Regions from separate parts of the Novosphingobium sp. GW821-FHT09E05 genome, predicted to be linked through region 4. Evidence: riboswitches for the same ligand, from Rfam matches in the RefSeq annotation. Region 4 holds a riboswitch; each other region holds the start of a gene.

Region 1 (7,034 bases), on a different contig from region 4:
GCAGTTCCAGCCGCTCCACCGTATCGCCCAGCGTCCGCCACGGATCGTCGGACACCGCCGCCAGCATCGCCGGTCGCGCGCCGTCCCATGGATCGCCCATCCGGCAGTCGAGCGGATCGAACGCCAGAGCGAAATCCTCCGCCATCGCCCGCAGCAGCGAGGCCTGCCCGGGCCGGTCATACCCGCGCGGCGTCCGCGCCAAAGCCACCAGCAGGTCGCGCCGCAGCCGGCCCTCGGGCGAGTGGCCGAAAACGTGCAGCCCGTCGCGGATCTGCATTTCCTTCAGATCGCACAGGTAGTTGTCGATTGCGGAGAGGGCATCGTCGCCGTCCCCCGTCGCCCCGGCGTCCTGGTCCAGTCCGTTGCCGCGCGCGAGGTCGAGGATGTCGCGCCGCAGCCTCTCCAGTCGGCGCGGGTCCATGCCGGCGGCGAGGTAGTATTCGTCGACCAGCGCCTCAAGCTGCTTGAGCGGCCCGTAGCTTTCGGCGCGGGTGAGGGGCGGCGTCAGGTGGTCGATCACCACCGCGCCGATGCGGCGCTTGGCCTGCGTGCCCTCGCCGGGGTCGTTGACGATGAAAGGGTAGAGCTGCGGCACCGGCCCGGCGCAGATCTCCGGGAAGCAGTCGGCGGAGAGCGATATCGCCTTGCCCGGCAGCCATTCGAGATTGCCGTGCTTGCCGACATGCATCAGCGCCTGCGCGCCGAACTGCCTGTCCAGCCAGACGTGGAAAGCGAGATAGGCGTGGGGAGGGGGCAGCGCCGGGTCGTGGTAGCTGGCCTTGGGGTCGATGTTGTACCCGCGCGCCGGCTGCACCGCGAGCGCGACGTTGCCGAAGCGGTGGACGGCGAGGCGGAACGCGCCCTCGCGCACGAAGGGGTCGGCCTCGGGCTCGCCCCAGCGTTCGAGCATGGCGGCGCGGGCGGCCTCGGGGACCTGTGCGAAGGCGGCGCGGTAGTCGGCGAGGGGGAGGGCGATCTCTCCGGGCCGGTCCAGCGAGGTGAGGTCGTTGGTCACGCCGCCGGTCATCAGCGCCATGAGCGCCGCGCCGTCCTGCGGAGCGTTGCCGACGTCGTAGCCCGCCGCCCGCAAGGATGCGAGGATCGAGGCGGCGCTGGCGGGGGTGTCGAGGCCGACGCCGTTGCCGATCCGCCCGTCGCGGTTGGGATAGTTGGCGAGCACCAGCGCGACCTTCCGCTCGGGCGCGGGGGTGCGGCGCAGGCGGGCCCAGTTGGCGGCGAGGTCGGCGGCGAAGGCCACGCGGTCCGGCGCGACCTTGGGGACGACGATGCCGCACTGGGTCACTTCGTCGAAGCGCTCGGCGGCCTTGAAGGCGACGGCGCGGGTGAAGATGCGGCCATCCACCTCGGGCAGCGCCACGTTCATGGCGAGGTCGCGGGGGCCAAGGCCGCGCGCGGCGGCGCGCCAGTCGGCCTCCTCGACGCCCGCGAAGGCGACCTGGAGGATCGGGCAGTCGGCGCGCTCCAGTATGCCGGGGGTGCGCGGCTCGCCCGAGGAGGAGGAGGCGAAGCTGGTGGCGTTGATGACCACGTCGGGGGCGATCCCGGCCATCAGCCCGCCGAGCCAGTCGATCGCGAAAGGCTCGCGCAGCGCCCGGACGTGGACGGCGGCGACGTTGAGGCCGCGCGCTTCCAGCGCGGCGACCATGGCGTCCACCGCGTCGAGCGTACCGGCGATCATCAGCGCGCGGTAGAACACCAGCAGCGCGACCGGGGCATCCGGCTTCCAGCGCGCGTGAAGATCGGCGAGGCCGGGGCGATCCACGCCGGGGATGTAGAGCCCGGCATCGGCGACGGGCACCGGGTCGTCGGGCTGGCCGCAGTCGTCGCCGATGATCCGCGCTGCGGTGCGCAGGAACGAGAGGGCGTTGGCGGTGCCGCCCTGGCGCAGGTAGTCGCGCAAGTGCTCGACCTGGGCGGCGGGCAGCGTGCAGGCGCGGTCGAGCGCGGGGTCGTCCTCCCGCCCGTCGGCGATGGCGGCGAAGGCGATGCCGCGTTCGCGCGCCACGGCGGCGATCTCGTCGATGCCGTAGGGCCAGTAGCTCTTGCCGCCGAGGAGGACGACGCAGACGAACCTGGCGTGGGCGATCACCTTCTCGACGTAGAGGTCGATCGAGTAGGGGTGCTTGAGCTGCAACAGGTTCGCTAACCGCACGCTAATGCCACCTTGCGGCAACTGCGCGGCGGCCTTGGCGAAGCAGGCGAGCTCGCTGTCCGCCACCGTCAGGATGACGATGTCGCCCGGCGGCTGGTCGAGGTCGATGGCCTCCTCGCCGTTGGTGATGGTGCCGGGGGTGGCGGAGAGCAGGTGCATCAGGCGGGGTTTCGCATGGCGGCAGTGTCCCGGTTTGTGCGCGCCACGCGCACGGTACGGGCGGCCCACCTCCCGCTACCCGAGAGAAGGATGCTCGCACCCCACACCCCGTCGCCCCCGTGAAGGCGGGGGCCCCGCTTCCCTTCCGCCCCGCTCGAAGGAACAAGCGGGGTCCCCGCCTGCGCGGGGACGACGGGGTTTTGTGGGATGGGGTGGGGCGGGATGGGCATCGGCATCGGCTCGTTCAGACCGTCACCGCACCGAGAACGTCGGCCAATCCTGCCTCGATGGCGGCGCGGTCGAGGCCCTTCTGGCCGATCACCACCAGCTGCGTGCGGCGCGGTTCGCCGGGCTTCCAGGCGCGGTCGTAGAAGTGCTGGATACGCGGGCCGACGGCCTGCACGATGAGGCGGCTGGGCTTGCCCGCGACCGCGACCATGCCCTTGATGCGCAGCACGTCGTGCGCGGCGATCAGCGTGGCCATCTGCGCAACCAGCGCGTCGAGGTCGGCCACGTCACCGCCCGAGGCGACGAAGCTGTCGAAGTCGTCGTGGTCGTGGCCTTCGTCGAGGCCGTCGATATGCGACTTGCGGCTGTCGAGGTCGTCCTCGGCCGCCGCGGTGATGCCGAGCAGGGCGGCGATGTCGACCGCGCCGTGGTCGGCGTGGATGATCTTGACGCCGGGACGGGTCTCGGCCCCGACCAGCCCTTCGACATGGGCCAGCGCCTCGGCATCGACGAGGTCGGTCTTGTTGAGCACGACCATGTCAGCGCATCCGAGCTGCTCTTCGAACAGCTCTTCGAGCGGGCTGTCGTGGTCGAGGTTGGGGTCGGCGGCCCGGGCGGCGGCCAGCGCGACCTCGTCGGTGGCGAAGCGGCCGGCCGCCACGGCATCGGCGTCGATCAGCGCGATGACGCCGTCGACGGTCGCGCGGGTGCGGATGTCGGGCCACTGGAAGGCCTTCACCAGCGGCTTGGGCAGGGCGAGGCCGGAGGTCTCGATGATGATGTGCTCGGGCGGGTTGGGCCGGTCGAGCAGCTTCATCATGGTGGGCAGGAAATCGTCGGCGACGGTGCAGCAGATGCAGCCGTTGGCCAGTTCGACGATGTCGTCCTCGGGGCAGGCCTCGTCGTTGCAGCCCTTCACCAGTTCGCTGTCGACGCCGACGTCGCCGAACTCGTTGATGATGAGAGCGATGCGGCGGCCGCCCGCGTTCTGCAGCAGGTGGCGCACGAGCGTGGTCTTGCCCGCTCCCAGGAAGCCGGTGATGACGGTGGTGGGCACTTTGCTCAATGGTCTTCTCCCCGCGCCGGGCGACTTCTGCACGGCGGGGCGTCCCATCGATCGGGCGATCGACGACCCGGCACGCGCGTCGGGCAGGCGCGAGGACGCCCGGCGCGTTGTGCCGATGCGGCCCCGGCCGCATGACGAACGTCGCTCAGACGGAAGTACCGTGCCGTGACCATCCCCTGGACCAAGGCAAGAGCGACCAGAACGCCGGCAGGTCTCCTGGCTCGCGGGTCAGGGCTTGATGCACGCCTTCCCAGGCCCCGCATGACTTAGCGTCCGGCCCAGTGGCTGCTTCCCCGGCTGGGGGAAACGATGTGCATCGCGCTCGCCGCTTACAGTTGCAGGGACAGCTGCGGAGTTGGGTGGTGAACCACCCGCACCGCCTTCCCGTTTTAAGCCTCTTTCGAGGCACCGGCGCGATCTTCGAAACCGGCGCGTTAACGCCGGTCCGAGGGCGGCAATAGGGGGATTTTTGCGGTGTGCCAATCGGAAGATTGCGGGCGACGTGGTCAGCGTCGGGCCGATCGGGGGGGCGGCCATCTGCTCGCCAGATATGAGGGAGCGGCGGGGAGTGATGCGTCGGGACCGCCTGTCGTGAAGTGCGATTCCCGTGGGCGGCGCCTATTCCGCCGCCTCGATCATCGCCTCGGCCTCGGCGGCCTGGCGCGACCACATCTCGGTGTAGAGGCCTTCGCGGCGCAGGAGCTGCGCATGGCTGCCGCTCTCCACCAGCCGGCCTTCGTTCAGCACCAGGATCTTGTCCGCATCGGCGATGGTGGACAGCCGGTGTGCGATGGACAGCGAGGTACGGTGTTCGGCGACGCGGTGGAGGGTGGCGAGGATGTCCTGCTCGGTCCGCGTGTCGAGCGCGCTGGTGGCCTCGTCGAGCACGAGGATCGGCGGGTTCTTGACGAGGGTGCGGGCGATGGCGACGCGCTGCTTCTCGCCGCCCGAGAGCTTGAGGCCGCGCTCGCCCACTTCGGTGGCGAAGCCCTTGGGCAGGCGGGCGATCAGGCTGGTCAGCGCGGCGCCCTGCGCGGCGGCCTCGATCTCCTCGAGGCTGGCGCCGTCGCGGCCGTAGCCGATGTTGTAGCCGATGGTGTCGTTGAACAGCACCGAATCCTGCGGCACGATGCCGATCGCGGCCCGCAGGCTTGACTGCGTGACCTCGCGGATGTCCTGCCCGTCGATCAGGATCCGGCCCGAAAGCGGGTCGTAGAAGCGGAACAGCAGCCGCGCGAGCGTGGACTTGCCCGCGCCCGAGGGGCCGACCACCGCGAAGGCCTGTCCGGCGGGCACCTCGAACGACAGCCCGTGCAGGATCGTGCGGTCGGGATCGTAGCCGAACACCACCTCGTCGAACACGATCGAGGGCTGGCGGATCACCAGCGCCGGCGCGCCGGGCGCGTCGGGCACTTCGACCTGGGTGTCGAGCAGGCGGAACATCTCCGCCATGTCGATCAGGCCCTGCCGGATGGTGCGGTAGACCATGCCCAGCATGTCGAGCGGGCGGAACAGCTGCGTCAGGTAGGTCTGCACGAAGACCAATTGGCCCGCCGTGTACTGGCCGCGGTACCAGCCCCAGACCGTCCACGCGAGCGCACCCGCCATCAGCAGCGTGACCACGACGCCCTGGACGATGTTGAGCAGCCCGAGCGAGTTCTCACTCTTCACCGCCGCCACCGCATAGGCGCGGGTGGCCTGCGCGTAGCGAGCCTCCTCACGCGCCTCGGCGGAGAAGTACTTCACCGTCTCGTAGTTCAGCAGCGAATCCACCGCGCGCGACAGCGCCTGCCCATCTAGCCGGTTCATCTGCTCGCGCAGCTTGGTCCGCCACTCGGTGATCGTGCGCGTGACCCAGATATAGGCCGCGACGGCCAAGGCGGTGGCGAGTACGAGCCCGATGCCAAAGTTGATGTAGAAGATCACCGCGACGACCAGCAGCTGCAGGATGGTCGGGGCGATGTTGAACAGCATGAAATAGAGCATCGTGTCGATGCTCTTGGTCCCGCGCTCGATGGTCTTGGTGACCTCGCCGGTGCGCCGCGCGAGGTGGAAGCGCAGGCTCAGGCGGTGGAGCTGGCCGAACACGTTCTCCGCCAGCGCCCGCGTCGCGTCCTGGCCGACCCGCTCGAACACGATGTTGCGCAGGTTGTCGAAAACCGTCTGCAGGAGCCGCCCGGCCGAGTAGGCCAGCACCGTCAGCATCGCCAGCTGGACCATCTTGGGCCCAGTGGCGCCCATCAGGTCGACCGCCCACTTCATCAGATACGGCAGCACCAACTGCGTGCCCGTCGAGAGCAGGATGAACACGCAGGCCCACACGATCCGCCACCGCAGTCCGGCGTCGTCGCGCGGCCAGAGGTACGGCATGAAGCGCAGAAGCGTGCGCCAGCCGTCGTGGCGGGCGTTGGAATCGGGTACGGCTGTATCGGGAGGCATCGTTGCTATTTAGGGATCGGCGCGGTTTAAGGAAGTGTCCGCTGCAACAATCCGGCAACGGCGCCAAAGACCCGCCATGATCAGAACGGGATTTCGGTGCCTTCGTAGTCGAACAGCTTGCCGCTGTCGGGCACTTTGAATTCCTCGATCACGTCAAGCAGCTGCAGGGCGGCGCGCTCGGCGTCGAACAGGCGGCCCGGCTGGACGGCGCCCTGGAACGGGCGCGACAGGTCGGTATCGACCGTGCCGGGATGCAGGGTGACGACGATCGAGCGGTCGTTGCGGCGGCGCTCCTCGATCGCGAGGCCCCGCACCAGCATGTTGAGCGCGGCCTTCGACGCGCGGTAGCCGTGCCATCCGCCGAGCCGGTTGTCGCTGATCGAGCCGACACGCGCGGACAGGGCGGCGAACACCGTTCGGCCGGTGCGGGGCATGATGGGGAGGAAATGCTTCGCCACCAGCGCCGGGCCGATCGCGTTGACGGCGTAGACCCGCGCCAGCCACTCCGGGTCGAGATCGCGCAATGCCTTTTCGGGGCCATGCTCGCCCGCATGGAGCAGGCCTGTCGCGACGATCACCAGCGTCGGTGCGGGCCCCTTGGCGACATGCGCGGCGGCGGCGGCGATGCTCGCTTCATCGAGCAGGTCGAGGTGCTGCGTGCCACTGCGCGAACGGGCGAAGCCGTGGACAATGTCGAAAGCGCCTTCCTCGACCAGCGCTGCCTCGAACGCACCGCCGATCCCGCCGGACGCGCCGATGACCACTGCTGCTGCGCTCATGTGCGGGTGAAACGCCAGCGATCGGGCTCGCTCTCGGCCGCGTCGAAGCGGTAGCCGTCGCTGTCGAAGCCGCGCATGGCGTCGACGTCGGTGATGTGATGCTCGCACAGCCAGCGCGCCATCATGCCGCGCGCGCGCTTCGCATTGAAGCTGATGAACCGCGGACCGTCGGGTCCGGGCTCGCGGAACT
Region 2 (7,034 bases), on a different contig from region 4:
GGCTTTCCTCAGGCTCGAGGTTCGGGTTGCCCTTCTCGCAGCACGGATCGATCTGGTAGAGCTGGGACGCGCTGGGGAGCAGGAATGAGGTTCCGCCGTTGGCCTCAAGATAGAGGTCCTCGCTCAGGTCGAAGCGGCCCGAGACGTTCCAGACCGTCTTCTTCGATCCGCTGCCGTCATTGTAGCGCAGCCCCGCCGACAGGCGCGCGCGGTCCGACAGGTCGTCGGTGGTGCGCACCTGCAGTACGCCGGCCTGGACCTTCTCCTTTGTCTTGCCGATCAGCAGGACGTCGTCGCGGCCCTTGAAGTTCTGGAAGTCGTAGCCGACGAGGTACTCCAGCCCGCTATGCGGCCGCAGCTTGACCACGGCGCTGCCGCCGAAGTCCTTGTAGCCCCAATAGGTCCCGGCCGGGTAGATCACCACCGGCTCGCCGGTCGCCAGGTCGTTGCGGATCTGGACGTAGGCGGTGTTCCAGTCGTGGTAGTAGCCCTTGAGGAAGAACTGCACCGTCTCGCTGCCGACGTAGTCGAGGCGGATGCTGGCGATCTCCTCGTTGCGGTCGTTGCGGCTTTCGCGCACGCGGATCGCGGAGAGGTTGTCGAGCTTGGCCTCGGTGTGCTGGTACTGCAGGTTCAGCAGCAGATCGGAATTGAAGTCGTACTGGTACTTGCCGCCGATCGACCACAGGTCGTAGCCACGCTTGCGGTCGGTCGCACTGGGCTCCATCTCGCTGTAGGGCCGGTAGCCTTCCGACCTGTTGTGCGACCCCCAGGCGACGAAGCGATGCCTGCCCAGGCTACCCCGGACGTAGCCGTCGACATTGGTGCCCGCCCGGCTGTCGACCTGAGCGTTGACCTGACCGCCGAACTCGTCGCTGAACGAACGGGTTACCACGTTGATGACGCCTGCTGCCGCCTGCGTGCCATAGAAGAGGCTCTCGCCGCCCTTCAGCACCTCGATCCGCTCGACCATGCTGGCGGGCAGCGTGTCGTTGGGCGAGGTGCCGCCGTAGAGGCGGTTGTTGATGCGGATGCCGTCCACGGTCCACAGCACGTCCTGCGTACGCGATCCCTGCATCGAGACGTCGACGTAGCTGAACGGCCCGTTGCCCGGCATGACGTAGAGCCCCGGCACCGTCTGCAGCGCCGCCGCCACATCGACTGCGCCCCGGTCGTCGATATCCTGCTCGCTGACCTGATAGAGGTCGCTACCGTAGCGGCTGAGTTCCTGCGGCAGCGTCTCCTCGACGCTCTTGCCGGTGACGATGATGGAATCCGCGTCCTCTTCGGCCATGGCCACGGAGGGCGCGAGCAGGAGGACGACGGCAAGCGCCGTGTGCGAAACGTATCGTGATTGCATTGCAAAAAGCCCCGTCGGCGCCAGCGAAACTGACGAGGGCTTCCGCGCGAACGGCCGGTCCACGCGCCGGACGGACGCCATGAGCGCCCGGCACATGTGCCGGTGCGGCCCTCGCCGCACATGCGTCGCTCAGACGGAGTTCCGTGCCGCGGCCATCCCCTGGACCAAGGCAAGAGCGACCATGCGCGGGCAGGTCTCCTGGCTCACGGGTCACTGCGTCGATGCACGGCCTTCCCAGGCCTCGCATGACTTAGCGTCCGGCCCAGTGGCTGGCGGCGTGGAACCTTGTCCCGCCGCACATGTGCATCGCGCTCGCCGCTTACAGTTGCAGGGACAGCCTCGGATTCGGACAATCAAGCCCTCACCGTGTTCCCTATTAAGCCCCTTTCGGGGCACCAGCGCGATCTTGCCGAAGTACTGTTGGGCACTTCGACTGCGAGCGCCTTAGACAGAGGATGGCGCAACTGCAAGACGTTCGATGGCTTGGCATCGTGGAGGAGTCACCTGCCCATGAAGGCGTAGACCGGATCTCCCTGCCCCCGGCAGCCATGGAGGTCGAGGGCGCCGTACATGCCGCCCGTCATGTCGCGCGTGCTGGGTTCCGTGCGCGACCAGTCGAGCACGAAGGTACGCTCCGCGATCGCCCAGCGGTCGGCACGGCGCTCGAAGCGGTCGACGTAGCGGCCGCCGGTGAGGGTGTCGTTTCCGTCGCGGCCGGTCGAGACGGCGATGACGTAAGTCTCGCCCACGGCGCCGTCACCCTCCACCTCGATCCACTGGTTGGCGATGGAGTGGAAGGTCTGCTCATAGCTTTGCTCGACGAGCGCACAGATCGCCTTGGCGAAATCGCGACCGCTGCCGTTGAAGGCCCCGCTGACCACGCTCGCATCGTCGTGAAACACGTTCCCCAGCAAGGCGCCATCGGCCCGGTCCACCCCCCGGCAATAGGCCATCGTGATATCGGCAATCTGTTGGCGCGCAATCACGGCGTCGATCATGTTCGCGTCATGGCTCATCGGCTCGGCTCCTTTTGTCCTGTTCTTCGCGCGCGCCTGCGTGAGCAGCGCGATCCCGGCGTCGGCGGCGCCGTGCCCGCCTATCGGTACCTGATGGTCAAGCCCGCCGAGGCCGGGCAGAGCGTTCCCGCCGATCCAGTTCACATTGGTGTCGAGAACATAAGTGCGGTGGCTCAGTCGCCATTCGCCGCCCCGCCGCTCGTGGCGGTCGAGGTAGCGGCCACAGATAAGGTGCTGGGTGGCCGGCCCCGCTTCTCCCGCACTCGAGGCATAGGCCATGACGTAGCTTTCCGAGGCAGCGCGGTCGCCGTCGAGTTCAATCCCCATCTGCGCGGTGCGGTGGAGCGTCACCGGCCCGGCCTTCTGCGCGCCCGTCAGCATTGCCGCGAAATCGCGCGCGGTGCCTTCGAAGAAGCGGTAATCGACGGTGGCGTCATCGTGGTAGCACCCCGCCAACAAGCCCTTATCCGCGCGGTCGACAGCGCGGCTGTGGCCCGCCAGGACGTTGGCGATGGCCTGGACATCTGCAACCTGACCGATGTTCATCCCACCGTCTCCCCGTTGTCTATGACGATGTGGGTCCCGGTGATCTGCCGCGATTCCTCGGAGGCGAGGAACAGGACGAGGTTGGCCACGTCCTCCGGACTGCCCTGCCCATGCGCGTTGACTTGGTCGAGCCCGGCGTTGTCCTGTGGCAATTGCGCGAGCGCGGCCTGCGTCATCGGTGTGTCGTGCGCGCCGGGCGCGATGGCATTGACGCGGATGCGGTAGCCCTGTTCGATGCAGTGCACCGCCACGCTGCGGGTGAGCGCCAGGATGCCCGCCTTCGCCGCGCTGTAGGCCGGGATCGCGCTGATGCCCTTGAGCGCCGCGACCGAGGCGACGTTGACGATCGAGCCGCCGCCGCCCTTGGTCATGTGCGGCAGTGCCGACTTGCAGCCCAGGAAGCAGCCCTCGACCATTATCTGCATCTGCAGGCGGAAGGTGTCGAGATCGCAGTCCTCGACATTGCCGAAGCGCACGAGGCCGGCGTTGTTGACCAACACATCGAGCCTGCCGAAGTGCGCCACGGTCTGTTCGACCACCGCGCGCCACTGCGCCTCGTCGCGCACGTCGTGCTCGAGGAACAGCGCGCCCGGGATCGAGGCGGCGACCGCGCGGCCAAGGTCGGCCTGGAGGTCGGTGATGACGACCTGCGCGCCCTCCGCCGCCAGCAACCGCGCGTCGGCGGCGCCGAGCCCGGAAGCGCCGCCGGTGATGAGGGCGACTTTGCCTGCTACGCGGTTCATGATCGTGTCTTTCGTGAAGGTTCGGGCGCAATATCCCCCTCGCTCGTCATTCCCGCGCAGGCGGGAACGACGAAGAAAGGTTGGCATCAGAAGTCGAAGCTGGCCGAGGCGCCGAACTGGCGCGGCGGGGCGTAGCCGGCGATGCCGCCGTAGCCGGGCGAATCGTAGACCGTCGACAGGTAGCGGGAGTCGAGCAGGTTGGTCGCCCACAGCCCCACCGACCAAGCGCCGCCGTCGGGCTTGTAGGTGAGCGAGGCGTCGACCAAGTGCGTCGGCTGGATCTTCGAGCGCGGGGTGTCGAGGATCGCCGTGTAATACTTCGAACTGGTGTAGGTGTAGGACACGTCGCTGACGAGGTCCGCGCCGTTGCCGAGCGGGATCACGAAATTGGCCCCGAAGCTGGCGTTCCATTTCGGCGCGTTCTGCAGGCGATAGCCCGAAAGGTCGAGCGCGGCCCCCGTGAGCGCGTCGGTATAGGGGAAGTCCTTGTACTTGGCATCGAGGTAGGCGAGCGAGGCGCGCAGCGTCATGCCGTCGACCGGGGCGGCCGTGGTCTCGAGCTCGAAGCCCTTGATCTCGGACTTGCCGGCGTTGAGGATGCGGTTGCCCTGCGTGGACGTGTCGGTGTCAAAGTAGATCTGCGCGACCTGCATGTCGCGGTAGTTGGTGTAGAAGCCGGTCAGGTTGACCCGCAGGCGACGGTCGAGGAGGTCGGCCTTGATGCCCGCCTCGAAGGTGTCGACCTTCTCGGGATCGAACGGCGTGGCGCCATCCGCCGGGACGCCGACGCGCTGGGTGAAGCCGCCCGACTTGAAGCCGCGCGCCCAGCTGGCATAGACCAGCGTGTGGTCGGCCAGCTCGTAGTCGGCGCCCAGTTTCCAGCCGACGTTGTTCCAGCTCTTGCGCCCGCCGGTGGTGAAGCTGTCGATCACCGTGTTGCCCTCTCCGGTGTAGTTCGAGCCGGCCGGATCACCGATGCTGGTGGTCAGGCTGGGCGTGGCCGCGGTGCGCTCGTGCGAGTAGCGGATGCCCGCCTGCAGCTTGAGCCGGTCGGTCGCCTGCCAGTAGGCCTGCGCGAAGCCGGAGATCGAGTAGTTGTCCTGGTCCTGCAGGTTGGTCTGGAGCAGGCCCGGTGCGGCGAACTGCAGGCGATAGGCCTGGATGTGGTCGTAGTGGTCCTTGAGGTAGAAGCCGCCAACCAGCACGTTCAGGGTGTCAGTCAGCTCCAGGTTGGTGCGCAGTTCCTGGCTGAACTGCCAGCCTTCGGTGCGGCGATAGGTGTCGTTGAGGAACAGCGGGGTGCCATCCTGGTCGGTATATTCGCGCAGTTCGAAGTGCTTGTAGCCGGTGATCGAAGTCCAGTCGCCCAGCCCGGTGCTGCGCCAGTTCATCGTCAGTGTGCCCGAGTACGTGTCCATGTTGGACATGTCGGGTACCGAGTTGTTGGCGCTGTAGTACTTGTCGGGCGCCGCGCACTGGCCGCCGCCGGCGCAGGGGCTGACGTACATGCCCTGCGTGCCCGGCGCGACGTAGATCGCCTCGCCCGCATAGGCGCCGCTGATGATGATCGGCGCGCCGTTGCGCGCGTTGACGTATTCGCCCTGGAGCGTCGCGTCGAAGTTCGAACCGGGCGTGAAGCGCAGGTAGGCGCGCACCGCATCGAGGTTCTTGCTGCCCATGTCGGAGCCGTCGACGACGTTGGTGACCCAGCCCTTGCGCTCGGTGTGGATGCCCGCGACCTTCAGCGAGAGCACGTCCTTGACCAGCGGCGCCTCGACCGAGCCGGTCAGGTCAAAGCGGTTGTAGTTGCCGTAGACCGCCTTGGCGTGGCCGCCGAACTCGCCGGTCGACTGCGCGGTGACGACGTTGATGACGCCGCCGGTGGTGTTGGCGCCGAACAGGGTGCCCTGCGGTCCGCGCAGCACTTCGATGCGGTCGATGTCGTAGAGGTCGAGCAGCGCGCCCATCGAGAAGAACTGCGGTACCCCGTCGACCACGATCGACACGGTGTTGCCGGCATAGGGGTCGGGCTCGATCACGCCGATGCCGCGCACGGTGAACACGGCGCTCTGCGGGGTGTTGGCGAAGTTGTCGATCTGGACGTTGGGAATCTGGCCCTGCAGCGCCTGGAGTGAGGTGCCCTGCGTCGCCGCCAGCGCCTCGCCGCCGATCGCTGTGATCGAGATCGGCACGTCCTGCAGGTTCTCGGACTTCTTCTGCGCGGTGACGACGATCTCCTGGATGCCGCCGATCTGCTCCGCTTCCTGCGGCGCCTCCTGTGCCAGGGCCGATTGCGATACCATCAGCGCGGCGGCGCCCAGGGCAAGGCGTGAACTGTCGTTGAGCCAGGTCTTCATGCGTCGTCTCCCACTCGTTCTGTTATTTTTGTCGTCCTGTCGCCGGCACACGCCGACCCGTTCGCGATCGCGCATCGCATCGCGGCGATTTTCGTGCATCGACCAAGCCTGTCAGGTTCGCTCAGGCTCTTTCATCGTGAACCGTCCGCCCCGGCCGGGGGCTAGCGCCGTCCTTCGAGGTAATCGTTCAGGACCTCGTGGAAAAACCGCACGCGGGTTTCCTGCGCCGCCAGGTAGGCGTCCTCGTAGCCGCGCGAATGCATCCCCTTCTGCTGCCCTTCGGCGAGCAGCATGTCCTGAAAGACGATCTGGTCCCTGATCTCCGGCACACCGCGCCCATTGTCGAAGGCGCGGTGCTGGAACTCCGCCTCTCGCAGCGGCTGCGGTCCGGCCATGACCGATTCCACGACCGTCTGCCCCGCAACCGGGAAAGCCATGCACCACAGGTCGAAGGTGCACTTGTTCGGGTCCTCGGGATGCGGCTCGGTGCGGAAGAAGACCAGGTTGTCAGGCAGGAAGCTGATGGTGACGTTGGGGAACATCACCGTATGCGGACTGTCGGTGATCTCCTCGTCGTCCATGTGCTCGTAGTGCAAGTAGCCGCGCTCCTTCCACAGCCGCTTCTTCGCGGCCTTGAGGTCGAGCCAACCCTGCATCGCCTTGGTCTCGAAGTCCGGATAGGCATCGGGGTCGATGTCCCATTGCCGCAGGAGCATGTCGAAGGGATGGTCGATCCCATCCGGCAGCCGGTCCGACAGCGACGGGCGCATCGGCTGCACCGTGCGGCCATGCCCGCCCAGCCACATCTCGTGGCGCGCGGTGTCGACGTCCTGGTCGATCCACGGCGGCACCTGCGGATGCGCGGTGCGCGTGTGGTAGCTTTCCGAGAAGTTGTCGGTGGCGAACTTCCAGTTGGTGTTGAGGTCGATCTTCATCCAGAACACCCGCACCCCGGTGTCCATCGGATAGTTCTTGTAGAGCTCGGGCATCGGCGCCAGGAAATCGAGCAGTT
Region 3 (7,034 bases), on a different contig from region 4:
CGCGAGCCGGGAGACATGGAAAGCCTGCGCCAGCAAGGAGCGCGCAAGGCTGCTGCGGGCGCAAGGACGACGGGAAAGGGGTCTGGCGCGATGGCCCCAGCTCTTCGCCCTTCACGTCTTCAGTCCCACGATCTGCGCCGCCTCGCCCGGCCAGACCCTGAGCGACAGGACGCAGGAATACGGCAGGTCGAAGGCCCAGACCTGTCGATGTTCCATGTGGAACAAGACCGAAAGCGCCGCCCGCATCGCGCCCGCGTGGGTGAGGACCAAGCTGGGACCGTCCAGCCCCGCCAGCGCCTCGCCCACGCGCGCGCGCAGCTGTGACCAGCACTCGCCGCCCGGCGGAGCGTGGGTTTCGGGATCGTCCCAGAAGCGGGCGTGGGCGGCGGGGTCGACCTCGGCGGGCGCGAGGCCCGTCCAGGCGCCGAAGTCGAGTTCGCGCCAGCGTCGGTCGATGGTGCGGGGCAGGCCCTGTGCCTCGGCGATGGCCATCGCAGGGTCGAGCGCGCGGACGAGGTCCGAGGATATGACATGTGCGAAGTCCAGCCCCTGCGCCCCGGCCACGCACCGCGCGGTGCCCGAGGGCAGGGCTGCATCGTCGCGGTGTCCGAGCAGCAGGCCCGGCACCACCGGCGCGCCGTGGCGCATGAGGTGGACGAGCAGGCCGCTCATCGCGCTCCCGCCACCGCCGCTTCCTCGAACGTCGCCATTTCGCCGTGCGCGGCGAGCGCGGCCTGCACGATCGGCACGGCAAGCGCGGCGCCGCTGGCTTCGCCGAGCCTGAGGCCGAGGCGCAGCAGCGGTTCGAGGCCGAGCGCTTCCAGCAAGCGCGCATGGCCCGCCTCGGCCGAGCAGTGCGCGGCGATGCAGTGGTCGGTGAAGGCGCGGCTGCCCCGCGCCAGCGGCAGGATCGCGGCGGAGGCGATGAAGCCGTCGAGCAGCACAGGGACGCGCTGCAGGCGCGCGGCGAGGATGGCGCCGGCCATGGCGGCGATCTCGCGCCCGCCGAGGCGGCGCAGGGTTTCGAAGGCGTCGGTGCAGCCCGCGCCATGGAGCGCGAGCGCGGCTTCGACCGCCGCCGCCTTGCGCACGAGGCCGCTATCGTCGAGCCCGGTTCCTCGCCCGACCCATGCGCCGGCCTCGCCGCCGAGTTCCTGCGCGCAGAGCGCCGCGGCCGGGGTGGTGTTGCCGATGCCCATCTCGCCCACGAGGAGGAGCTGGGTGCCCGCCTTGAGCGAGGCTGCTCCCTGATTGAGCGCGTCGAGGCAATCGGCCGCGCTCATCGCGGGTTCGCGGGTGATGTCGCCGGTCGGGCGGTCGAGATCGAGCGCCACGACCGAGAGTTCGGCTCCGCAGGCGCGGGTGAGCGCGTTGATCGCGGCGCCCCCGGCCTCGAAGTTGGCGACCATCTGCGCGGTCACTTCGGGGGGATAGGCGCTCACGCCCCGCGCGGCGACGCCGTGGTTGCCGGCGAAGACCACCGCCTGCACCCGGTCGGCGTGCGGACGCTCGGCGCCCTGCCATCCCGCCATGAACAGCGCGATGTCCTCGAGCCGCCCGAGCGAACCGGCGGGCTTGGTCAGCCGCGACTGGCGATGATACGCGGCGTCCCGGCTGGCGGCGTCCGGGCCGGGCAGGGCGGCAAGCGCGGCGGCGAAGGCGGGGGGGTCATCGAAGCGGATCATGTGCAGACGAACCCTTCCGGCGGGGTGCGGGTGATGAAGTGGCCCTTCACGCCCTGCGGCCATTCGCGGAACGGCACGCGGCCCTCCTCGCTGGCGGCGTGGGCAGTCGCATATTCGAGGATGGCGCGGGCGGCGTCCTCGCCCGGCACGAAGTCGCCCAGCACGTAGCCGACCTTGCCCGGCGCGCGGATGTGGACGGTGCAGGAACGGGTGCAGGCGAAGAGGCAGGGCATGGCCTGGACGGCCACCCCCTGCAGCTTCGGGTCGGCGGCCTGCACTTCGCGCATCGCCTCTTCCAGCAAGGCCCCGCCGCGCCGGCCCCGGTCGTCCTCGCGCACGTCCGCGCTGAGCTTGCAGGTGTTGCAGACGACGACCGAGGGGCCGGGCGCGACGGGTTCGAGCATCAGAAGCGGCTCCTTATGCCGAAGGTCACGGTGCGGCCCAGGGTGCCGTAGCCGCTGACCGTCTCGTAGTCCTTGTCGGTGAGGTTCTCGGCGCGGGCCTGCAGGGTCAGGCCGTCCGTAACCTGCCACTGCGCGCGCAGGTCGACCAGCCAGTAGTCGTCGAGCTTCGCGGTGCCGGTGGCGGCGTTGAAGCTCTCCCCTGAATAGCGCGCGGCGACGCTGGCGCGCAGCCCCTGCGGCAGCTCGATCCCGGCCTCCGCATTGGCGAGGTGGCGGGGCACGCGCTGGAGCTGGCGGCCGTAGGTGGCGCCGGCGGTGCGGTCCTCGGCCTCGATCCAGCTGTAGTTGCCGTTCGCGAACAGCACGCCCAGCTTGCCCGAGGCGGAAAGCTCAAGCCCGCGCGCCTTGGCCGCCTTGACGTTGGCGTAGTAGCCGAAGCGCGTCGTGGTGGTGCCGGGGATATAGCAGACGGCGGGCTGCGCGCCCGCGGTCGGGCAATAGGCGAAGTCGATCAGGTTGTCGGTGTCACGCTGGAACCAGGTGGCGGCGAGGTGCAGCGCCTCTCCGAAGTTCTGCTCGGCGGCGACTTCCCAGCCCTTGGCCTTTTCGGGGCTGAGGTCGGCGACGCCGTAGATGCTGAACATCTGGTAGAGCGAGGGGGCCTTGTAGCCTTCCGAATAGCTGGCGCGCAGGACCGTGGCGCCCGCGTTGGGGGTGTAGACCGCGCCCGCGCTCAGCACGGTGTTGCTCCCGAAGCGCGACTGGTCGGAATAGCGCGCGCCGCCGTTCAGGGTCAGGCCGGTGACGGGCGTGATGCGCAGTTCGCCGTAGACGCTGTTGGTGTCCACGCTGGTGGGCGTCAGCACATAGGGAGCGGTGTTGTTGCCGGGCGAGGCAGTGGTCATCCGCTGTTCCTCGCGCTCGGCGCCGAACACGGCCTGGACCGCGTCGGAGGCGGTGTAGGTGCCCTGGTACTCGTAGCGGCGGACCCGGCCGTGCGCGTCGAAGCTGATTGCGCGGATCTTGCGCGCCGGGTCGTAGTTGGCGCGGTCGGTCTCGCCCTGGAGGAACGCCACGCGGTTGACGAGCTTGCCGTCCAGCAGCGCGAAGTTGAGCCCGGCGTAGCCCGACCACTCTTTCGTCAGGCCATAGGCGAGAGTGTCGCCGCTGGTGCCGTCGAAGTCGTTGTTGGACTTCGACCAGTAGCCGCGCAGGTCGAGGCTGACGCCCGGCGCGACGCGCACCGTCACCGTGCCGCTGGCGGCGCTGCGGGTGTAGCCGTCGGCCTCGGTGCCGTTCGAACGGGCGGAGATGCCGTCGGTGGTGAAGCGCGAGGCGGCGAGGCGCCAGTCGATCGCCTCGGACGTGCCGCCCACCCCGGCGCGGGCGGAGACGGTGTCGTGGGTGCCGGCCTCGACCACGACGCTGCCTTCGAGCGGCTCGGCCGGGCGGCGGGTGCGCACGTTGACGACGCCGCCGATCGCGTCGCTGCCCCACAGGATCGACTGGGGCCCGCGCAGGATCTCGATCCGGTCGATGTCGTCGAGCAGCAGGTTGGAGAAGCCGTAGCCGCCCGCGGTGGACGAGGGGTCGGACAGGCGCATGCCGTCGATCACCATGACGCTCTGCCCCGCATCGGCGCCGCGGATGCGCAGCGAGGTGGTGGTGCCGTAGCCGCCGTTGCGCGACAGGCTGATGCCCGGCGTGCGCAGCAGCGCGTCGGTCACGGCGACAGGCTGGAGGGCGACGATCGCGGGCTCGTCGAGCACGGTGACGGTCGAGGAGACGCGGCTCGCGGCGACGGGAGTGCGCAGGGCGGTGACGACGATGCGGTCGGCGGCGCCGTTGCCGCTGTCCAGGTCGCTGCCGGTGTCGTTCGGGTAGGCCTGGGCGTCGTCACGGGCGAGTGCGGGACTCGCAGTAAGAGCGAGTACGGCGACGGCGGTAAGTTTATGATACAACGGTACTTCCTTCAAGCAGACGGCATCGACCCCGCAGGCCGGGCGGCCCACGAGGCTGTGGCTGTCGTCACGCGAGGATTTATACCCCGTTCGTCCGGCACACCCTGTCCGGTCGAAGAACGACGGCGACGGGCAGGTCTCCTGGCTCACGGGTCGGTGCCGGTCCGGCCGCCTTCTCAGGACCTTGCAGGGTCCCAATGGCGTGATGGCCGATGGCTCTCCGCTTACAGTTGCAGGGGCAGCCCCGGGGATTTCACCCGAGTTCCCTTTTGATCCCCTCGCGGGGAACCTGTCGCAAGGCGGGCAACTATCGTGCGGCGAGCCAAGGCGCAAGTGGCCTATGCTTGCGCCGGGAAGCGCGGCCCAATAGGTGCCGGGGCGATGAACGATATGGATATCAGGCACTGCCCGGCGCTGCTGGTCGCCGCCCCCGCCTCGGGGCAGGGCAAGACGCTGGTGACGGCCGCGCTCGCCCGCCGCCACCGCGACGCCGGGCGGCGGGTGCGGGTGTTCAAGTGCGGGCCCGATTTCCTCGACCCGATGGTGCTGGAGGCGGCCAGCGGGGCGCCGGTCCACCAGCTCGACCTGTTCATGTGCGGCGAGGCGGAGTGCCGCAGGCTCCTGCACGAGGCGGCGGGCGAGGCGGACCTGATCCTTGTCGAGGGGGTGATGGGCCTGTTCGACGGCGATCCCAGCGCCGCCGACCTTGCCCAGCGCTTCGGGTTGCCGGTGCTGGCGGTGGTCGACGGATCGGCGATGGCGCAGACCTTCGGGGCGCTCGTCCACGGCCTCGCCACCTACCGGCCGGGGCTGGACCTCCATGCGGTGATCGCCAACCGGGTGGGGAGCGAGCGGCATGCGCAGCTGCTGGAATCGAGCGTCCCACCGGGCGTGACCTGGCTCGGCGCCCTGCCCCGCGAGGCGGGGGTAGCGCTGCCCGAGCGCCATCTCGGGCTGGTGCAGGCAGGCGAAGTGGCTGACCTTGAAGCGCGGCTGGCCCGCGCCGCCGCGCTGCTTGCCGACGCGGCGCTGCACCTGCCGCCGCCGGTCGCTTTTGCGGCACCAGGCGGAATCGCGCCCGAAGTTGCCGGGCTTTCAGGCAAGCGTATCGCCGTGGCGCGGGATGAGGCCTTCGCCTTCCTCTACCCCGCCAATATCGCCTGGCTGGAGCGGGCAGGGGCCCGGCTTTCGTTCTTCTCCCCGCTGCGGGACCAGGCCTTGCCGGAATGCGATGCGCTGTGGCTGCCCGGCGGCTATCCCGAGTTACACGTGGAACAGCTAGCGGCCAACGCACCGATGCTGACGTCGATTTGGGCGCATCACGCAGCGGGCAGGCCGATCCTCGCCGAGTGCGGCGGGATGCTCTACACCTGCGATGCGCTGGACGACGGCAAGGGGACTCGGGCGGAAATGCTGGGTTTGATGCCGGGCGAAGTGACCATGCAGCCACGGCTTGCGGCGCTGGGCATGCAGCAGGTCGCGCTGGAACGCGGCACCCTGCGCGGTCATACCTTCCATTATTCCCGGCTGGAAACGCCGCTGTCGCCTTTCGCGCGGGCGGCGACGCCGGACGGGCGCGAGGGCGAGGCGATCTATAGGCAAGGCTCGCTCATCGCGAGCTACATGCATTTCTACTTCCCATCCGCCCCGCTGGCGGCGGCCGCGCTGTTCGCGCCTCAGGCCTCGACGACCGCCTGATCCTTGAGCGGGGTGAGCGGCTCGGGGCTGGGCAGGCGCGGGGTTTCGGTGATGCCGGGCTCGGGCACGCGGAAGAACTTCGCCGCCGCCGCGCGGTCGCCGAGCGCCTCGCTCGACGACGTGCTGATAAGCCAGGGCGAGGCGAGCAGGCCGACGATGATCGGCGAAAGCCACAGCGCGGTCATCGGGTCGAGCCACGCGGTCGCGGCGAGCGCGGCGCCCAGCAGCAGATGCTCGCGCAGGTCCGGCAGGATCTCGCGCACCGGGATGCGGCGGGCGTCGCGCGACTGGGTGTTCCACCCGGCCGAGATGCCCAGCAAAAGGCCGAGCAGCGCCTTGGTCTGCGTCACCATCGTGATCGGCGCGAGCAGCATGCCCAGCGCGATTTCCAGCGGCACGGTGCGCAGGATCGCGCTGGCGCCGCCGAAGCTGCGCCGACGGTCGCGGTCGGCGAGCATCCAGATGGTGCCCATCGCCTTGGGACCGAACAGCAGCACCAGCGTCAGCGCCAGCACGCTGGGCGGGGCGAGTGTGACGAAGCCGCCGGTATCGCGGGTCGCGACCTGGCCGATCATCGTCAGGATCAGCAGCAGCCAGCCCGGCGAGGTCAGGTAGGCCGAGGCGCCGATCAGCAGGTGCAGGCGGCTGGCCCAGTGCAGGCCCGAGGCGCCGAGCAGCTGGAGGTGCTGGAGGTTCCCCTGCATCCAGCGGCGATCGCGGATCGCCATGTCGACGATGGTCGGCGGGAATTCCTCGTAGGAACCGCCGATCATGACCATGTGCACCGCCCATCCGCGCCGCCGCAGCAGGGCCGATTCGAGCATGTCATGGCTCAGGATGTGGCCGCCGAAAGGCGCCTTGCCGGGAAGCTCGGGCAGGCCGCAGGATTCGGCGAAGGCGCGGGTGCGCACGATCGCGTTGTGTCCCCAGAAGTTCGATTCCGCGCCCGACCACCACAGTAGCCCGGCGCTGGCGATCGGCCCGTAGGCCTCGCTCGCGAATTGCATCCAGCGCTGGAACAGCGTGCGCGCATTGGTGATCATCGGCACCGTCTGCAGCAGGCCGATCGAGGGGCGTTCCTCCATGATCGATGCCATGCCGACGATGGTGTCACCGCTCATCATCGAATCGGCGTCGAGCACCAGCATGCATTCGTAGGCGGCGCCGAAGCGGCGGACCCACTCGGCGATGTTGCCGGGCTTGCGCGCGGTGTTCTGCTCGCGGCGGCGATAATAGACCTTGATCGGCGCTGCGGCGGCGAGTTCGCGTGCGGCGGCTTCCTCGCG
Region 4 (7,034 bases):
CGACTGATCGACCTTGGCGCCGCCCTTTTCGGCGGTTTTCTTGATCTCGGCCTTGAGCGCCGTGGGATCGAGGCCCTGGGTCCAGTCATCCTCGGCGTCGCCGCCGACGAGGGGCCAGGTGCCGCGCTGCCAGCTCGGGCCGGCTTGGGGCTCGTCGAGTCCCATGTCGGGGGTGAATTCGAAACTCTCGTCGCCCATAGGAATCACCTATCGCCACGCCGGACGGACTTGTCCCGGCGTTGTCCTGTGTTCGCGGAGCCGACGGTTCCCGGGGAGGAAGGACCGAAAGTCCGCTTGGGTATCATCGCGCCCAGGCCGCATGCCCGGCGCGTATCGTCGTAAGTGCCCGGCGGCGGCAGGGTTCCGAGGAACCCGCGCCGCGCGCCGGGCGCCTGAACTCAGGCGAGTTCCTTGAGGCGTTCCACAAGGGTTTCGCCGAGCAGCGAGGGCGAGGACGACACCTTGATGCCGGCTTCTTCCATCGCCGCGATCTTGTCTTCCGCGCCGCCCTGGCCGCCCGAGACGATCGCGCCCGCGTGGCCCATGCGGCGGCCCGGAGGCGCCGTGCGGCCGGCGATGAAGCCCGCCATGGGCTTCTTGCGGCCGCGCTTGGCTTCGTCCTTGAGGAACTGCGCCGCTTCTTCTTCGGCCGAACCGCCGATCTCGCCGATCATGATGATCGACTGGGTGGCGTCGTCGGCCAGGAACAGCTCGAGGACGTCGATGAAGTTCGTGCCGTTGACCGGGTCGCCGCCGATGCCGACTGCGGTGGTCTGGCCGAGGCCGGCGTTGGTGGTCTGGAACACGGCTTCATAGGTAAGCGTGCCCGAGCGCGAAACGACGCCCACCGAACCCTTGGAGAAGATCGAACCGGGCATGATGCCGATCTTGCACTCGCCGGGGGTCAGCACGCCGGGGCAGTTCGGGCCGATGAGGCGCGACTTGGAACCCGAGAGCGCGCGCTTGACGCGGACCATGTCGAGGACGGGGATGCCCTCGGTGATGCAGACGATCAGTTCCATCTCGGCGTCGATCGCCTCGAGGATCGAGTCGGCGGCGAACGGCGGCGGAACGTAGATGCAGGTGGCCGAGGCGCCGGTGGCGTGCTTGGCTTCGGCGACCGTGTTGTAGTTGGGCAGGCCGATGTGGGTCGTGCCGCCCTTGCCGGGGGTGACGCCCGCGACCATCTGCGTGCCGTAGGCGAGCGCCTGCTCGGTGTGGAACGTGCCGGTCGCGCCGGTCATGCCCTGCGTGATGACCTTGGTGTTCTTGTCAATGAGGATCGACATCGATTCCTACCTCTTCCGTCATCCCGGCAAAGGCCGGGATCCAGTGAAAACAACGGCCGGGGGCCAGTTAAAAACTTTGCCTCCGCCGCCGTCCCGGAAAGCCGGGGCGACGGCGGAGGCGAATAGCAGTCTTAAGCGAGCGAGCCGTCGATGGCCTTGCAGGCCACCAGCAGTTCCTTGACCGCGTCGATCGAGACCTGGAGGCCGGCCTTGGCCTGCTCGGTCAGTTCGATCTCGATGACCTGCTCGACGCCGCCGGCGCCGATCACGACGGGCACGCCGACGTAGAGGTTGTCGACGCCGTACTGGCCGGTCAGGTTCGCGGCGCAGGGCAGGATGCGCTTCTGGTCGCCGAGGTACGATTCAGCCATGGCGATCGCCGAGGCGGCGGGCGCGTAGAAGGCCGAGCCGGTCTTCAACAGGCCGACGATCTCGCCGCCGCCGTTGGCGGTGCGCTTGACGATGGCGTCCATGCGCTCCTGCGTGGAGCGGCCCATCTTGATGAGGTCAGGAACCGGGATGCCCTTGATCGTCGAGTACTCGACGACGGGGACCATGGTGTCGCCGTGGCCGCCCAGGACGAAGCTGGTGACGTCACGGACCGAGACGCCGAATTCCCAGGCGAGGAAGGTCGAGAAGCGCGCCGAGTCGAGCACGCCGGCCATGCCGACGACCTTGTTGTGCGGGAGCCCCGAGAATTCGCGCAGCGCCCAGACCATCGCGTCGAGCGGGTTGGTGATGCAGATCACGAAAGCGTCGGGCGCGTTGGCGGCGATGCCTTCGCCGACCGACTTCATCACCTTGAGGTTGATGCCCAGCAGGTCGTCGCGGCTCATGCCAGGCTTGCGGGCCACACCGGCGGTGACGATGATGACGTCGGCGCCGGCGATGTCGGTGTAGTCGTTGGTGCCCGTGATGGCGGCGTCGAAGCCTTCGACCGGGCCGCACTGCGACAGGTCGAGCGCCTTGCCCTGCGGCAGGCCTTCCGCGACGTCGAACAGGACGATATCGCCCAGTTCCTTCTGCGCGGCGAGGTGAGCGAGAGTGCCACCGATGTTGCCTGCGCCGATGAGGGCAATCTTCTTACGAGCCATGATCCGTGCTTGTCCTTCCCAGTGGCGGGATTGTCCGGACTTCAAGGCGGCCTGCTTTCAATCCCGCAGAAGGCAGGCGCCGGGTTTGCGGAGCCGGCCCTACGCCCCCATCGGCGACATTGCAACCGACAAAGGGTTGCTGACATGCGGATGACGGCACTTTTAACTGATAATAGTTCGCAATTGCAATAGAGGCCGTAATCGGCGGAAAATCGGCCCTCTTTTCGAGCTGCAAAGGGGAGCGTGCGCGCCACGGACTCTGCGAAAGAGATTTCGGGCATCGCGGGGGAGGAGGCAAGCCCTCCCGGATGCGACTCGTCGAAAGCCGGATACGGGTGGGCTGGTCGTTCAGGTCGAGAGGTCCGCCATGCCTTTTCCGATCAAGCATCCGTCGCCCCCGCGAAGGCGGGGACGACGGGGGTTGGTGGGGCCGGAATGCAGGCGCCCAAAGACCGGGAGGATTTACGCCCCGAGCCGGCGCTCCGCCGCCTGCGCCATGCGGCGGTCGAGGCTGCGGCAGATCTCGAGCCAGCGGGCGCTGGCCTCGGCGTCGCCCGAGGCGTGGGCGGCGAGCGCCTCGTCGCGGGCCTGGGTGGCGGCGGAGAGGCCGTGGCGGGCGAAGTGCATGAGCGCGGCGGCGAGGCCGGCGTCCAGCTCGGCCTCGGGCGCGCTGGGCACCGCGTGCAGCGCGAGGCGGCGCGGGCAGGGCGGATTGTCGTTGCCGGCGCCGAGCGGGGCGCCGAGGCACAGCGAACGCGAAATGGCCGGAGTTGTCCCGCCCCAGGCGGCGGCAAAACGGATGGTCATGTGCGATGGGCCTCTTTGTTCGGGGTCTTGGCGTGGCCCCTTCCTAGCAGGGAAGGGGCTAAGCCATCATGAGAGGACTTGGTTGCTTAAGTCTTGACCAAGACCCCTAGGGGGTTTCCCCGGTCTATCTCTTTGCAATCGATTGATTATCAATTCTGCGGGTTGGCTATCCAGCGCCCGGAGTTAGCATACTCGGCCTTGATGCCCTCCGAGGCGGGCAGGTTCTGCGCGCGGTAGAGGGCGTCCCCGCCGCGCTGGGTGACTGCGGTGGAATAGACCGGCGCGGGGGCGGTGGCGGTGGCGGCCTGCGGGGCCGGGGCGGCGATCGCCCGGGTCTCGACGAGGCCGAAGGCGCGCTGCACCGCCAGCGGGTCGAGCGCGGCGGTGGTGTCGGCGCTGTCGTCGCGGCGGTGCGGGGCGGCCACCGGCTCGCCGCCGAGGTAGGCGTAGCGGAAGGTCGCCGGACTGCCCGCCGCGCCGCGCAAAGCGTAGAACCGGTGCGCGCCGATGGTGCCGAGGTAATTGAGGCTCGGCGCCCAGTAGGGGCTGACCTGGACCGTGTGGTAATGGGTGGCGAGGCCGACCGGCGCGTAGACGTAGCCCGCCAGCGCGGCGCGGGCGACGGCCTCGGCGCGGTCCCAGAACAGGCGCTGCGGGCGGCGGGCCAGCGCGCCGTCGCAGGTGAACGAGAACTGGCAGCCGGTCGAGCGCTCGGAGCCCTGGTAGACGACGCCGCACACGGTCTTGGGATAGCTGGGGTGGGCGACGCGGTTGAGCACCACCTGCGCCACCGCGCGCTGGCCGGCGTCGGCTTCGCTCGCGGCTTCGTAGTAGATCGCGGCGGTCAGGCACTGCAGCGCGCGGCTGCGGTCGACGCCTGAGTTGTCGATGCGGAAGGCGCGGGCGATCGGGCCGGGGCCGGAAACCGCGTCGTCGGCGTCGGAGTGGATGCCCTCGCCCACGCGCAGGGGGGCGACCTCGCTGTCGAGGTAATAGAACGCCGAGCCGGGGAAGCTGGCGCCCGCCTGCTCGAAGGGCATCGGCGCGACCGGGGTGTCCTGCGTCCCCGCGTCGGCGATGGCGAAGCGGTCGGGCGCGGCGAAGGCGGGCAGCGCCACGGCGGCGAGCGCGGCGACGCCGAGCGTCCAGCGGCGATGGAGCTTCAGCGGGTGGCGGCCGATGCCGTGCGCGCGGCGGGCAAAACGGCCCGAAAAGTCGCGCGGGCGTTCCCAGCCATCGAATCCGCGCGCGTCCGCCGGAGCGGCCGGGAGTTCGGAAAAGGCGGCGGCTGGGGGCACTCGGTTCCTGTCAAAGCATGGGCGCAGTTCGGCAGCACCGGGCCTAGCTGCGCAAGCCGCGCGGCGCATCCCGCCATTCGTCGCCGTCCCGTTGCGGTACAGGGCGGGGCTCTACGCTTAAGGCCTTAAGAAATTGCCGATAGCCGTCATCCCGGCGAACGCCGGGACCGCCGGGCAGCCTTGAGGCAATGCACCGCCTGCATCCCTGCTCGGCTCGGTCAGCGATCCCTGCTCTCGCAGGGATGACGGTTCGCTTGCAAACCGTGCAACTCCGCACTATCGGCGCTCTCACGTCATGGGTGCCCGGTTTGCCGGGCCTAAGAGGGAAGCCGGCCGCAACTGCCGGCGCTGCCCCCGCAACTGTGACCGGAGAGCCCGTCTCCATCGCGCCACTGGCCTCATGGCTGGGAAGGCGGGGGCGGGCGATGATCCGGGAGCCAGGAGACCTGCCCAGGATGGTCGTTCCGCAGCCGGACGGGGTGTTCCGGGTGCAGCGGGTCCGCGTGCCATGAGGGGCGCGCGAGGCCTCCGCCATGAACGGCGAGACACGTTCAAGGTTCGGAGGACATATAATGAAGTACCTGTTTCTGCTCGGCACCGCGCTGGCGGCAAGCACTCCCGCGATGGCGCAGGAGGCCGGCGTGTTCGACGAGGGCGATCCCGCCGCCATCCGCATGGAGCGCGGCCAGATCGTCGTCACCGCCACCCGCGAGCCCACCCCCGTCACCCAGGTCGGGCAGTCGGTCAGCGTCGTCACCCGCGACCAGATCGAGCGTTTCCAGGCGACCAGCGCCACCGACGTGCTGGCGCGCATTCCCGGCGTCAGCGTCGTGCAGTCGGGCGGCTTCGGCCAGCCTTCCAGCGTCTTCGTCCGCGGCGCCGAGAACGCGCAGAGCCTGGTGCTGATCGACGGCGTGCGCATCAACGATCCGGGTGACGTCGGCGGCGGCTTCGACTTCGGCAACCTGACGATCGGCCAGTTCGACCGCGTCGAGATTGTGCGCGGATCGTCGGGCGTGCTGTGGGGCAGCCGCGCGATCGGCGGCGTCATCAACTTCATCACCGCACGGCCCACCGAGCAGTGGACCGCCCGCGCGCAGGCCGAATACGGCTGGCGCGACCGCCGGAACGTGAGCGCTTCCGCCGCCGGCCTCGTCGGCCCGGTAGGCCTGACGCTCGGCGGCAACTGGCTGAAGGGCGACGGTTACTCCGCCTTCAATGAGCGCCGAGGCGCCACCGAGAAGGACGGCTTCGAGAGCAAGTCGGCCAATGCGCGCGCGCAGGTCGAACTGGCGCAGGGCCTGTCGGTCGATGCCGGCGGCTTCTACACCAAGGGCGACTACGACTACGACAACACCGGCGCCGATGCGCTGAACGTGGGCCGCAAGCGGGACACGCTGGGCTATGCCAACGTGCGGTATTCGGGGCTGGAGGACCGGCTTTCGGCGCGGATCGGCTACGGCATCAACGACACCAACCGCGTGTCGGACGACGCCGTGTTCGGCCCCTACGAGACCAACGGCCGCACCGAGCGCTTCGAAGGCCAGCTGTCCTTCGCCCCGATCGAGATGGCCAGCGTCCAGCTGGGCGCCGAGACCGAGAAGCAGAAGTTCGACGACAACTACGGCTCGAAGGACAGCACCTCGCTCGACAGCTACTACGGCAACCTCACGGTGCGTCCGCTGACGGGCCTCACGCTGAACGGCGGCCTGCGCTACGACGACCACGAGGACTTCGGCCACAGGACCACCTTCGCCGCCAACGGCGCCTGGGTGCTGGGCGAGGGCGACGAGGCCCCGATCCTGCGCGCCAGCTACGGCGAGGGCTTCAAGGCGCCTTCGCTCTACCAGCTCTACAGCAACGCCGGCTTCCGCGCGCTCGATCCCGAGACCTCCAAGAGCTGGGATGCCGGCGTGGAACTGCCCTTCGCGCAGGGAACCGGTGCCTTCACGGTGACTTACTTCGACAGGAAGACCAAAAACCTGATCGACTACGACCTGACGCAGTTCAACTACTACAACGTCGGGCGCGCACGGGCGCAGGGCGTGGAACTGGGCATGCAGGTCACCAACTGGGAAGGCTTCGACGTCAACATCGCCGCCACCTACCTAGACGCGACCAACGAGCTGACCGGTGACCGCCTTGCCCGCCGGCCGCGCACCAACCTTTACGCCAGCATCGACAAGGCGTGGGAGCTGGGCCTCAAGCTGGGCGCGGACCTGCGGGTCGGCGGCGGTCGCTATGACGACACCGCGAACACGCAGTACGTCGGCGGCCATGTCGTCGCCGGCCTGCGCGCGGCCTTCGCCGTCACCGGGAACGTCGAGGTCTACGGCCGGGTCGAGAACCTGTTCGACGAGCACTACGAAACGGTGCGGACCTACGGCACGCCCGGCCGTTCGGCCTACGCCGGCGTCCGCGTGAAGATGTGACGGCAGGGTCGGTCGCTACAGGGCCGACCCGGGCAGCCCTTCCCTCGGGGCAGGGGTCGTCGTTTCCGACCCGCACACCCACACCTCGTCATTCCCGCGAAGGCGGGAACCCAT

Evidence for each region. A riboswitch is a leader RNA that binds a small molecule or an ion and turns the genes downstream of it on or off. The one in region 4 is predicted to bind cobalamin.
Region 1: linked by a shared signal. The riboswitch ahead of cobW (cobalamin biosynthesis protein CobW) and the one ahead of AC07M9_RS03775 (TonB-dependent receptor plug domain-containing protein) in region 4 are both predicted to bind cobalamin.
Region 2: linked by a shared signal. The riboswitch ahead of AC07M9_RS15665 (TonB-dependent receptor plug domain-containing protein) and the one ahead of AC07M9_RS03775 (TonB-dependent receptor plug domain-containing protein) in region 4 are both predicted to bind cobalamin.
Region 3: linked by a shared signal. The riboswitch ahead of AC07M9_RS19800 (TonB-dependent receptor plug domain-containing protein) and the one ahead of AC07M9_RS03775 (TonB-dependent receptor plug domain-containing protein) in region 4 are both predicted to bind cobalamin.

What each region holds. Positions count from the first base shown of each region.
Region 1 covers NZ_JBWKOQ010000003.1:386,317-393,350, forward strand. Annotated here, with positions in the region: gene cobN (cobaltochelatase subunit CobN) at 1-2,332, opposite strand, end outside; gene cobW (cobalamin biosynthesis protein CobW) at 2,577-3,626, opposite strand; cobalamin riboswitch at 3,816-4,054, opposite strand; gene AC07M9_RS16135 (ABCB family ABC transporter ATP-binding protein/permease) at 4,245-6,065, opposite strand; gene AC07M9_RS16140 (SDR family NAD(P)-dependent oxidoreductase) at 6,146-6,844, opposite strand; gene yaaA (peroxide stress protein YaaA) at 6,841-7,034, opposite strand, start outside.
Region 2 covers NZ_JBWKOQ010000003.1:270,138-277,171, reverse strand. Annotated here, with positions in the region: gene AC07M9_RS15665 (TonB-dependent receptor plug domain-containing protein) at 1-1,360, opposite strand, end outside; cobalamin riboswitch at 1,532-1,775, opposite strand; gene AC07M9_RS15660 (nuclear transport factor 2 family protein) at 1,861-2,922, opposite strand; gene AC07M9_RS15655 (SDR family oxidoreductase) at 2,919-3,665, opposite strand; gene AC07M9_RS15650 (TonB-dependent receptor) at 3,752-6,022, opposite strand; gene AC07M9_RS15645 (aromatic ring-hydroxylating oxygenase subunit alpha) at 6,184-7,034, opposite strand, start outside.
Region 3 covers NZ_JBWKOQ010000008.1:42,458-49,491, forward strand. Annotated here, with positions in the region: gene AC07M9_RS19785 (histidine phosphatase family protein) at 112-672, opposite strand; gene cobT (nicotinate-nucleotide--dimethylbenzimidazole phosphoribosyltransferase) at 669-1,685, opposite strand; gene AC07M9_RS19795 (DUF1636 domain-containing protein) at 1,682-2,089, opposite strand; gene AC07M9_RS19800 (TonB-dependent receptor plug domain-containing protein) at 2,089-4,050, opposite strand; cobalamin riboswitch at 4,165-4,358, opposite strand; gene AC07M9_RS19805 (cobyrinic acid a,c-diamide synthase CobB) at 4,432-5,748, shown strand; gene mdoH (glucans biosynthesis glucosyltransferase MdoH) at 5,727-7,034, opposite strand, start outside.
Region 4 covers NZ_JBWKOQ010000001.1:802,288-809,321, forward strand. Annotated here, with positions in the region: gene AC07M9_RS03750 (2-oxoglutarate dehydrogenase E1 component) at 1-198, opposite strand, end outside; gene sucD (succinate--CoA ligase subunit alpha) at 399-1,289, opposite strand; gene mdh (malate dehydrogenase) at 1,421-2,383, opposite strand; gene AC07M9_RS03765 (hypothetical protein) at 2,846-3,190, opposite strand; gene AC07M9_RS03770 (cell wall hydrolase) at 3,340-4,590, opposite strand; cobalamin riboswitch at 4,769-4,956, shown strand; gene AC07M9_RS03775 (TonB-dependent receptor plug domain-containing protein) at 5,061-6,920, shown strand.